3 regions of the Streptomyces sp. NPDC096193 genome follow, and region 1 is predicted to be linked to each of the others. Evidence: riboswitches for the same ligand, from Rfam matches in the RefSeq annotation. Region 1 holds a riboswitch; each other region holds the start of a gene.
What was found. A riboswitch is a leader RNA that binds a small molecule or an ion and turns the genes downstream of it on or off. The one in region 1 is predicted to bind cyclic di-AMP.
Positions count from the first base shown of each region.

Region 2: linked by a shared signal. The riboswitch ahead of ABTX78_RS03265 (M23 family metallopeptidase) and the one ahead of ABTX78_RS13290 (transglycosylase family protein) in region 1 are both predicted to bind cyclic di-AMP.
Region 3: linked by a shared signal. The riboswitch ahead of ABTX78_RS06870 (C40 family peptidase) and the one ahead of ABTX78_RS13290 (transglycosylase family protein) in region 1 are both predicted to bind cyclic di-AMP.

Region 1 is NZ_JBEOSJ010000007.1:63,542-66,809, reverse strand. Features, by position in the region: gene ABTX78_RS13300 (cytochrome P450 family protein) at 1-46, shown strand, start outside; gene ABTX78_RS13295 (transglycosylase family protein) at 179-1,132, shown strand; cyclic di-AMP (ydaO/yuaA leader) riboswitch at 1,396-1,570, shown strand; gene ABTX78_RS13290 (transglycosylase family protein) at 1,575-2,237, shown strand; gene eno (phosphopyruvate hydratase) at 2,537-3,268, shown strand, end outside.
Region 2 is NZ_JBEOSJ010000002.1:121,031-124,298, forward strand. Features, by position in the region: gene ABTX78_RS03260 (M16 family metallopeptidase) at 1-1,066, shown strand, start outside; cyclic di-AMP (ydaO/yuaA leader) riboswitch at 1,326-1,497, shown strand; gene ABTX78_RS03265 (M23 family metallopeptidase) at 1,511-2,296, shown strand; gene ABTX78_RS03270 (GntR family transcriptional regulator) at 2,613-3,268, shown strand, end outside.
Region 3 is NZ_JBEOSJ010000003.1:306,259-309,526, reverse strand. Features, by position in the region: gene pcrA (DNA helicase PcrA) at 1-1,165, opposite strand, end outside; cyclic di-AMP (ydaO/yuaA leader) riboswitch at 1,518-1,681, shown strand; gene ABTX78_RS06870 (C40 family peptidase) at 1,684-2,883, shown strand; gene ABTX78_RS06865 (hypothetical protein) at 2,982-3,268, opposite strand, start outside.

The DNA of each region.
Region 1 (3,268 bases):
TGGATTGCGAAGCCTGCCCGTTGAGTTCACACCTGGACGCAGCTGACGACCCGTCAAGACTGTGACTTTCACGTGATCTCCGCTGCATCGACTTGTGACACACGAGGAAACCCGGCTACTTTCACGGTCGTCTCAGAAGACATCAGTTGTTATCTGTAGTCACTCGAAGGGCACCCGCATGCTTTCCGGCCAAGGTCGTCACCGTCGTCCCCGTCAGGCTCCGGCCATCGTTGTCGCGGCAGGGGTGACGGGATCGGCCATCGCGATCCCCCTTCTCGGTGCGGGTTCGGCCTCCGCCGCCGACGCCGCCACCTGGGATCGCGTCGCGGCCTGCGAGAGCGGCGGCCAGTGGAGCGCCGACATGGACAACGGCTACTACGGCGGTCTGCAGTTCGCCCAGGAGACGTGGGAGGACTTCGGTGGCACGGAATACGCGGACCGGGCCGACCTCGCCAGCCGCTCCCAGCAGATAGCCGTGGCCGAGAAGGTCCTGGAGGCCCAGGGCCCCGAGGCGTGGGCGACCTGCGCGGGCATCGCCGGGCTGACGCAGGACGGCACCGGCACCGGTGTCGACCCGGGCGCCTCGGCCCCCGGGGAGCAGAACGCGCCGGCGACGTCTGACAACCCCCTCGCTTCGCTCGCGCCCTCGACGTCCGCCTCGCCCTCTGAGACGGCCGAGCCCGCGCCGGCCCCGACGCAGGGCATCGGCAACAGCGGGACCGGCGACAGCGGCAGCGGTGAGAGCGGCAGCGCCACCGGCAAGCACCGCGGCGAACCCGCCGCCGAGCCGACGGCGCCGAAGTCGACCGGGGCGGCCGGAGCGACCGGAACGGCCGAACCGGGCAATGCGGACAATGGGCGCGAATCGGGGCGTCACGCCTCGCGAGGTGACGATGTGGCACGCGGCGGCGAGGGCGCGGCCGATGAGGCCGGCGAGCCGGCCCGGGCGAACGGCGCGGACGCCGCGCCCGGTTCGTACATCGTCCGCCCCGGCGACTCCCTGTCGGCCATCGCGGCCTCGCAGAAGCTGCCCGGAGGGTGGAGTTCCCTTTATGAGGCGAACGCGGAGACCGTCGGTGACGACCCCGACCTGATCCTGCCTGGCCAGAGCCTGGAACTCGACCCGAAGTAGCGGCAGTACAGGCGCCTTTGTCCGAATCGTGCAACTGAGACAAGGGTCTCTTTGCCGCAACTCGCCCATCTTGCCCGGCGGAACGGGGCGTTCCGGCCTCGACCTGCAGAAACGCACGGTTCCGGAGGGGCGGGATGGGCGTTTTCTCCCCGATGTTCGTCTTTGAACATCGGGGAGCTCTGTGTTTACGGTCTGAACCGCTCGCCATCGCGGGCACCGCTGACCGTCACGCCGAATCCTGCCGTCGGTCGGGGGGAGTAGTCGACGCGTATGCGCCGTAGGCAGGAGCGGGGGAACCAAGGTAAGCGCCGGCCCCGGCAGTTGAGGATGGACTGCGGGTACCGGCTTGGGGTGGAGCCGTGCGCACGACTGCGCGGCCGGGCAACTCACTTGGCCCGAACCCGACAGCTCACCTCGTAGGCGTCGGTGAGAGAGATGTTCCATGCTGTTTTCCGGCAAGGCCAAGCACCGTCGCCCGTCCAAGGCCACCCGTATCGCCACGCTCGCCGGTGTCACCGGTGCGGTGGTCGCCGCCCCGCTGCTCGGCGCCACCACCGCCTCCGCCGCGACCACGTCCGAGTGGGACCAGGTCGCGCAGTGCGAGGCCGGCGGCAACTGGTCGATCAACACGGGTAACGGGTACTACGGCGGCCTGCAGTTCTCCGCCTCCACCTGGGCCGCGTACGGCGGTACCCAGTTCGCCTCCACCGCCGACCAGGCCTCGAAGGCGCAGCAGATCCAGATAGCCGAGAAGGTCCTCGCGGGCCAGGGCAAGGGTGCCTGGCCGAACTGCGGCGTGAACCTGTCCAACGCCGCCAACGACGCCGGCTCCGCGCAGGAGGCCCAGCCGCAGCAGCGCGCCGAGGCCCCGACCACCCGCTCCGAGCGCGCCGAGGCCCCCGCCCCGGCGAAGTCCTCGAAGCCGGCCGCCAAGTCCTTCAAGAAGGGCGACGGCGAGTACAAGGTCAAGGCCGGTGACACGCTCAGCAAGATCGCCACGGCCGAGAAGGTCGAGGGCGGCTGGAAGAAGCTGTTCGACCTGAACAAGGACGTCGTCACCGACGCCGACGTGATCCACCCGGGCCAGCAGCTCCACCTGCGCTGACCCCACCCGGGCCGGCGCACATGCGCCGGCCCGCACCCCGGGACCCCTGGTAGCCGGGGCCCCGGGGACCCCGGGGACGCATACCACCCCGGTCCGGAGCGCATCCCCCGTACGCGCCGGGCCGGGGTTCTCTCGTTACCCGTGGGTAGATTGGGGGCGTTTTGTCCCCAGCACCCGCTGTTCATGCCCTTTTTCGTCCCAGGAGGCGGGCATCGGGCGGCTGACGCCCCGCCGCCGGTTAGGCTCGTGCCGCAAGGCCAATGAGACCCTGCACTCCAAGCGTCACATCCCAGAAGGAGATGCTCGTGCCGTCCATCGACGTCGTCGTAGCCCGGGAAATCCTGGACTCCCGAGGCAACCCCACGGTCGAGGTCGAGGTTGGCCTCGACGACGGCAGCACGGGTCGTGCTGCAGTTCCGTCCGGCGCATCCACCGGTGCGTTCGAGGCTCTCGAGCTCCGCGACGGTGACCAGAACCGCTACCAGGGCAAGGGTGTCGAGAAGGCCGTCCTCGCCGTCATCGAGCAGATCGGCCCGGAGCTCGTCGGCTACGACGCCACCGAGCAGCGCCTGATCGACCAGGCGATGTTCGACCTGGACGCCACCCCGGACAAGTCCTCGCTCGGCGCCAACGCCATCCTCGGCGTCTCGCTGGCCGTGGCCCACGCCGCCTCCGAGGCCTCCGACCTGCCGCTCTTCCGCTACCTGGGCGGCCCGAACGCGCACCTGCTGCCCGTTCCGATGATGAACATCCTGAACGGCGGCTCGCACGCCGACTCCAACGTGGACATCCAGGAGTTCATGATCGCCCCGATCGGCGCGGAGTCCTTCTCCGAGGCCCTTCGCTGGGGCGCCGAGGTCTACCACACCCTGAAGAAGGTGCTGAAGACCAAGGGCCTGTCCACCGGCCTCGGTGACGAGGGCGGCTTCGCGCCGAACCTCGACTCCAACCGCGCCGCGCTGGACCTGATCCTCGAGGCCATCAAGGAAGCCGGCTACGCCCCCGGCAAGGACATCGCGCTCGCGCTCGAC
Region 2 (3,268 bases), on a different contig from region 1:
CGTCCGGGTCTCGCTGGAGGTCCCGGTCTCCCGGCTCCCCAAGGCGCTCGGGCTGCTCGCCGAGGCCCTGCGTGCCCCCGCCTTCGACGACAGCGAGGTCGAGCGGCTGGTGCGCAACCGGCTGGACGAGATCCCGCACGAGATGGCCAACCCGGCCCGCCGCGCCGCCAAGGAGCTGTCCAAGCAGCTCTTCCCGGCATCGCTGCGGATGTCGCGCCCGCGTCAGGGCACTGAGGAGACGGTGGCCCGGATCGACGCCGCGGGCGTCCGGGCGTTCTACGACGCCCATGTCCGGCCCGCTACCGCGACCGCGGTGATCGTCGGCGACCTCACCGGGGTCGACCTCGACGCCGTGCTCGCCGAGACCCTCGGCGAGTGGACGGGCGACACCGCGCAGTCCCGGCCCGTCCCGGCGATCACCGCGGACGACACCGGTCGCGTGATCATCGTGGACCGGCCCGGAGCCGTGCAGACGCAGCTGCTGATCGGCCGCGTCGGCCCGGACCGCCACGACCGCGTCTGGCCCGCCCAGGTGCTCGGTGCGTACTGCCTCGGCGGCACGCTCACCTCCCGTCTCGACCGCGTGCTGCGCGAGGAGAAGGGCTACACCTACGGCGTACGGGCCTTCGGCCAGGTCCTGCGCTCGGCACCCGACGGCACGGGCGCCTCTCTGCTCGCCATCAGCGGCTCGGTGGACACCCCCAACACCGGCCCGGCGCTGGACGATCTGTGGAAGGTGCTGCGCACGCTGGCGGACGGGGGTCTCACCGACGCCGAGCGCGATGTCGCCGTGCAGAACCTGGTGGGTGTCGCCCCGCTGAAGTACGAGACGGCGGCGTCCGTCGCGAGCACCCTCGTCGATCAGGTCGAGCAGCACCTGCCCGACGACTACCAGGCGCAGCTGTATGTGCGGCTGGCCGAGACGGGCACGGTGGAGGCGACGGCAGCGGCCGTCAGCGCCTTCCCCCAGGACCGTCTCGTCACGGTGCTCGTGGGTGACGCGTCCGCGATCGAGGAACCGGTCAAGGCCCTCGGCATCGGTGAAGTGACGGTTGTCACCAGCTGATTGAGGCCGTCGCCCCGCTTCTGCTTCTCGGCGGAGCGGCTTCCGCCTCCCGGTGGAGCGGTCTTCGCGGTCCGGTGGGCGCGGCCAGGGAACCCCGGCATCACACGATGCCGGGGTTCCGCTGTTTGCCCGATTTGCTGCGGGGCTTCCCCTCTGCCCTGTGGCATGCGCTACAAACAGGGCTGTCTGTTTGGTGATTGAAAGTTGCCACGCTTAGCGTCGGTCCGGCTGTTCGCCAGTACCGCCGCATCCGCGGCACGGACAGCCATCGCCGAGTCCCCGTCAGGCGCGAGCCTGGGGAGCCGGGGACCCACACGCAGTCCCTGGGGTGAATCGGATGCCTTCGCAGCTGTGCCGCGGCGGAGGCGCCCGTAGGAGACCTTCCTGCTCCGAACCCGTCAGCTAACCCGGTAGGCGAGAAGGAAGGAAAGGACCAGCCACTTCATGGCGTTCGCCCGTCCCACCGGGAAGCACCGTGCCCCGAACCGTGTGACGCGCAGAGGCGCGAGCATCGCCGGCGTCGCGGCCCTTGCCACCACCGGCGTCATCGGAACCCTCGCCTCTCCGTCGCTGGCCGCCGAGACCGGATCCGCCGCGTCCGGCACCGTCACTCTCGAGAGCACCGGCCTGAGCACGGCCGTCGGCGCCGACTCGCTCGCCACCGAGATAGCCGACCAGGCCGCGGCGCAGGAGCAGGAGGCCGAAGAGGCCGTCGCCCGCGCCAAGGCCGCCGCCGAGGCCGAGCGCAAGGCCGAGGCCCGCGCCAAGGAGGCCCGCGAGGCCCGGGAGCGTGCCGCCCGCGCGGCCGAGCGCAAGCGCCTGAACGCCTTCGTGTCACCGGTCTCCGGCTCGTACGTCTCCACCGGCTACCGGGCCGGCGGAGCCGTCTGGTCCTCCGGCACCCACACCGGCATCGACTTCCACGCCGCCACCGGCACCCCGGTGCACGCGGTCGGCGCGGGCACCGTCGTCGAGGCCGGCTGGGGCGGCGCCTACGGCAACAACATCGTGATCAAGATGAATGACGGCTCGTACACCCAGTACGGCCACCTGTCGTCGCTGAACGTCTCGGTCGGCGAGACCGTGACCCCTGGCCGGCAGATCGGCCTGGCCGGCTCGACCGGCAACACCACCGGGCCGCACCTGCACTTCGAGGCCCGCAGTGGCGCCGAGTACGGCTCGGACATCGACCCGGTCGCGTACCTGCGCTCGCACGGCGTCACCATCTGAGCCGCGTGACCGTCTGAAGCCCGCGGATCGTCCGGGCCGGCGGATCATCTGAGCCCGCAGACCGTCCGGGCTCGCAGATCGTCCGGGCCGGCGGATCGTCCCGGCCGCACCCAAGGCCCCGGCCCACCGCCGGGGCCTTCCGCGTGGGCCGATGTGTGCGCAGGCGCGGGCATGTCGCGTGGTGGCAAGCCGGCGACTGGCCAAAAGATATCCATGAATGCCCGCCGGGCATCGGAAAATGTGGACCGCTGCAATAGAGTCACCGAACGGTCGTCAATCGGCTGCGTTTCGCGCGGATTAAAGCGGAGGTTCGGTCATGCGCATTCCCGCGCACTCGGTATGCACGGCGATCCGCGACGACATCGTCTCCGGTGTGTTCCGGCGCGGCAGCAGACTCACCGAGGAGCAGCTGGCCCGCCGTTACGGCGTCTCGCGCGTCCCGGTGCGCGAGGCCCTGCGGACGCTGGAGTCCGAGGGCTTCGTCACCACCCGGCGTCATGCGGGCGCGTGCGTGGCGGAGCCGACCGAGCGGGAGGCGGCCGACCTGCTGGAGGTGCGGATGCTGCTGGAGCCGTTGGGTGCGGCCCGGGCGGCACAGCGGCGCACCGAGGCCCATCTCAAGGTGCTGCGCGGCCTGGTCAGGCTGGGCCAGGAGCGTGCTCGCCGTGGTCAGGGCGAGGATCTGCGTTCGCTCGGCGGCTGGTTCCACGAGACGCTCGCCCAGGCTTCCGGCAGCCCGGGCCTGATCGCTCTGCTCACCCAGCTGCGGCACAAGATCGCCTGGATGTACGTCGTGGAGCAGCCGGCCGCGCCTGTCGAGTCGTGGGCGGAGCACGGCGCGATCGTGGACGCCGTCGCACGGGGCGACGCCGAACGGGCCCGGGCGCTGACCGCCCTGCACGCCGAGCGGGCGGCGGCAGCGCACCGGCCGCGGAGCACGGAACGCGTGAGGACTTCGCAACATTCCGTAAA
Region 3 (3,268 bases), on a different contig from region 1:
TCGTCCACAGGTTCTTGGGACGGCGGCTCTCGTTGCGCTCGATGACGGCGTTGGCGGCGGAGAGGATCGTCTGGGTCGAGCGGTAGTTCTGCTCCAGCAGGATCGTCTTCGCGTCCGGGTAGTCCTCCTCGAACTGGAGGATGTTGCGGATGGTCGCGCCGCGGAAGGCGTAGATCGACTGGTCGGCGTCGCCGACGACGCACAGCTCGGCGGGGGGCAGGTCCTCCTGCCCGGTGCCCACCAGCTCGCGTACGAGCGTGTACTGAGCGTGGTTGGTGTCCTGGTACTCGTCCACCAGCACATGGCGGAAGCGCCGCTGGTAGTGCTCGGCGACGTCCGGGAACGCCTGGAGCAGGTGGACGGTGGTCATGATGATGTCGTCGAAGTCCAGGGCGTTGGCCTCGCGCAGCCGCGCCTGGTACATCCGGTACGCCTCGGCCAGCGTCCTGTCGAAGCCTCCGCCGGAGCCCTCGGCCTCGCTGCCTCCGCCGACCTGGTCGGCGTAGCTCTCCTCGTCGATCAGCTCGTTCTTGAGGTTCGAGATCTTGGCGCTGAAGGCCTTCGGCGGGAACTTCTTGGGGTCGAGATCCAGATCACGGCAGACGAGCGCCATCAGTCGCTTGGAGTCGGCCGCGTCATAGATCGAGAACGACGAGGTGAAGCCGAGCTTCTTGGACTCCCGGCGCAGGATGCGGACGCAGGCGCTGTGGAAGGTCATGACCCACATCGCGTTGGCGCGCGGGCCGACCAGCTGCTCGACGCGCTCCTTCATCTCGCCGGCGGCCTTGTTGGTGAAGGTGATGGCCAGTATCTGGCCGGGGTGGACGCTGCGCGTCCCCAGCAGATGAGCGATCCGGTGCGTGAGCACCCGGGTCTTGCCGGAACCGGCGCCGGCCACGATGAGCAGCGGCGATCCGGTGTGCACCACGGCGGCGCGCTGCTGTTCGTTCAGTCCGTCCAGCAGGGCCGCGGGGTCCACGATCGTGCGCGGGGCGCCGTTGCCGTGGTGGGCGTCCCGGGCCGGGGGCACGTCGAACGCACCCTGGAAGAGATCGTCCGGGATCTCCTCTCCGGGCCCGTCTCCGGGCTCCTCGGGGTGCGGCGGGGGCTCCTCCGAGGTGTGCTGGAGGTTCGCCAGGAAACTGTCGTCAAAGAGGCTGCTCATCGCTCTACGAGTCTAGGCCGCGGCACTGACAGCTCGCGGCCGCATTGCCATACGGCCGCCGCGACCCCGCCCGGGCGTCACGGCGGTGCGTCCCCGAGCGCCGGGACGACGCGGCGCGTTCGAAGCCGTACGTCCGCTCCCGTACCACCGATGCACCCGATCACGCGCGACTCCGGCCACACTCTGCACCTTTTCGAACGCATTGCGTCACTCGGCGAGCATGCCGACCGCCCGATCGATAAGGTCACGAAAATGTATCGGGCATATCGAACATCAACCTTCACAGGAGCCACACGAGTTGGTTAGCGTGCTCGATCAGGCAGCCCGTCCCCCGCGGCGATCCACGCCAAACGGGCAGTCAGCGCCGAATTCGAGCTTTTCCCAAAGAAGTTCGGAACCGGGGACCCACCATGCACAACCGGGGTGAATCGGACCCGCACCAGCACGGTCCGTAGGGCGATCTTCCGTTCCGCCCGAACCCGACAGCTAACCCGGTAGGCGGTCAACGGAAGAAGGAGATGTCGGCCTTGGCGTCGCATCGCAGAACGCGAAGTCGAACCGTGAAGACCTCCCCCGCCGTCGGTTTCACGACGGCAGCCCTCGCATCCGTCACGCTGCTGTCGACGCAGAGCGCCAACGCGGCGCCGAGCGACCCGAAGCCGTCGGTCGAAGAGGTGCAGAAGAAGGTCGATGACCTGTACCGGCAGGCCGGCACCGAGACGCAGAAGTACAACCAGGTGAAAGAGGCGACGGAGGAGAAGCGGCGGCAGGTCGGCAAGCTCCTCGACGAGAACGCGCGGCGCACGGAGAAGCTGAACGAGTCCCGGCAGGTCCTCGGCACCTACGCGGCCGCGCAGTACCGCACGGGCGCGGTCACCCCGACCGCCGCGCTGCTCTTCGCGGACAGCCCCCAGCAGTACTTCGACCAGACCCAGCTGATGGACCGCATGACGGACCGTCAGCGGGATGTGATCGCCGACTACGAGACCCAGCGGGCCGCCGCCGCCAAGCAGCGAGCCGCGGCGACCGAGAGCCTGGAGTCCCTCACCCGGTCGCAGCGGGCGCTGCGCACCAGCAAGCAGGACGTGCAGGGGAAGCTCGCCGAGGCGCGCGAACTGCTGTCGAGGCTGACCGCCGAGGAGAAGGCGCGGCTGGCCGCGATCGAGCGCAAGAAGGCGGAGGAGGCCCGCCGCAAGGCGGAGCAGAAGGCCGAGCAGGAGGCGAAGGCCGAGGCGGAGCGGCAGCGCCGGGAGAAGGAGCGTGAGCAGAACCAGGGCGGCGGTACGGGCACGGCGCCCGGGACCGGCACGGGTTCCGGCTCCGGCTCCGGATCCGGTTCCGGTTCCGGTTCTTCCGACGGCACCTCCACCGCCAAGGCCGCCAAGGTCCTCGGCTTCGCGCGCGCCCAGATCGGCAAGCCGTACGTCTGGGGCGCGGCCGGTCCCAGCTCGTACGACTGCTCGGGGCTGACGCAGGCCGCCTGGAAGACGGCGGGGGTGAGCCTGCCGCGCACGACCTGGGACCAGGTGAAGACGGGCAAGCGGGTCGAGACGAAGGATCTGCTCCCGGGGGACCTGGTCTTCTTCTACGACGACATCAGCCACGTGGGCATCTACATCGGTGACGGCAAGATGATCCACGCCCCGAAGCCGGGGTCGAATGTCCGCGAGGAGTCGATCTTCTCCATGCCGATCCACGGCAGTGTTCGCCCGGCCTGAGCCGGCCGCACACCGGACGCCCGGGCCCGAGGGTGCCCGGGCGTTCTCATGCCCCCAGCGCCCGGAGCCCGGGCGCTCTCATGTCCGGTGCGGCGCGCTCACGTCCACAGCGTGGCGATGAAGATGTTCGCGACCGTCAGCCCGCCCACCGCGGCGAACAGCGGCTTCTCCACCGACTCCTCGTCCCGCTTGACGTAGACCAGACCCAGGATCACCACCAGCACCGCCAGCTTGATGCCGATCTTGAGGTTGTTCACCGTCTGGTCGTCCGCCTGGTTGAGGCCCACCAGCGCCACACCCGTGACGAGCATCGTCAGCGCGCCGTGCAGCATCGCCGGGCTGAAGCGCGCCGTCCCCTCGGCCATCGCCTTCATCTGCGTGAGGA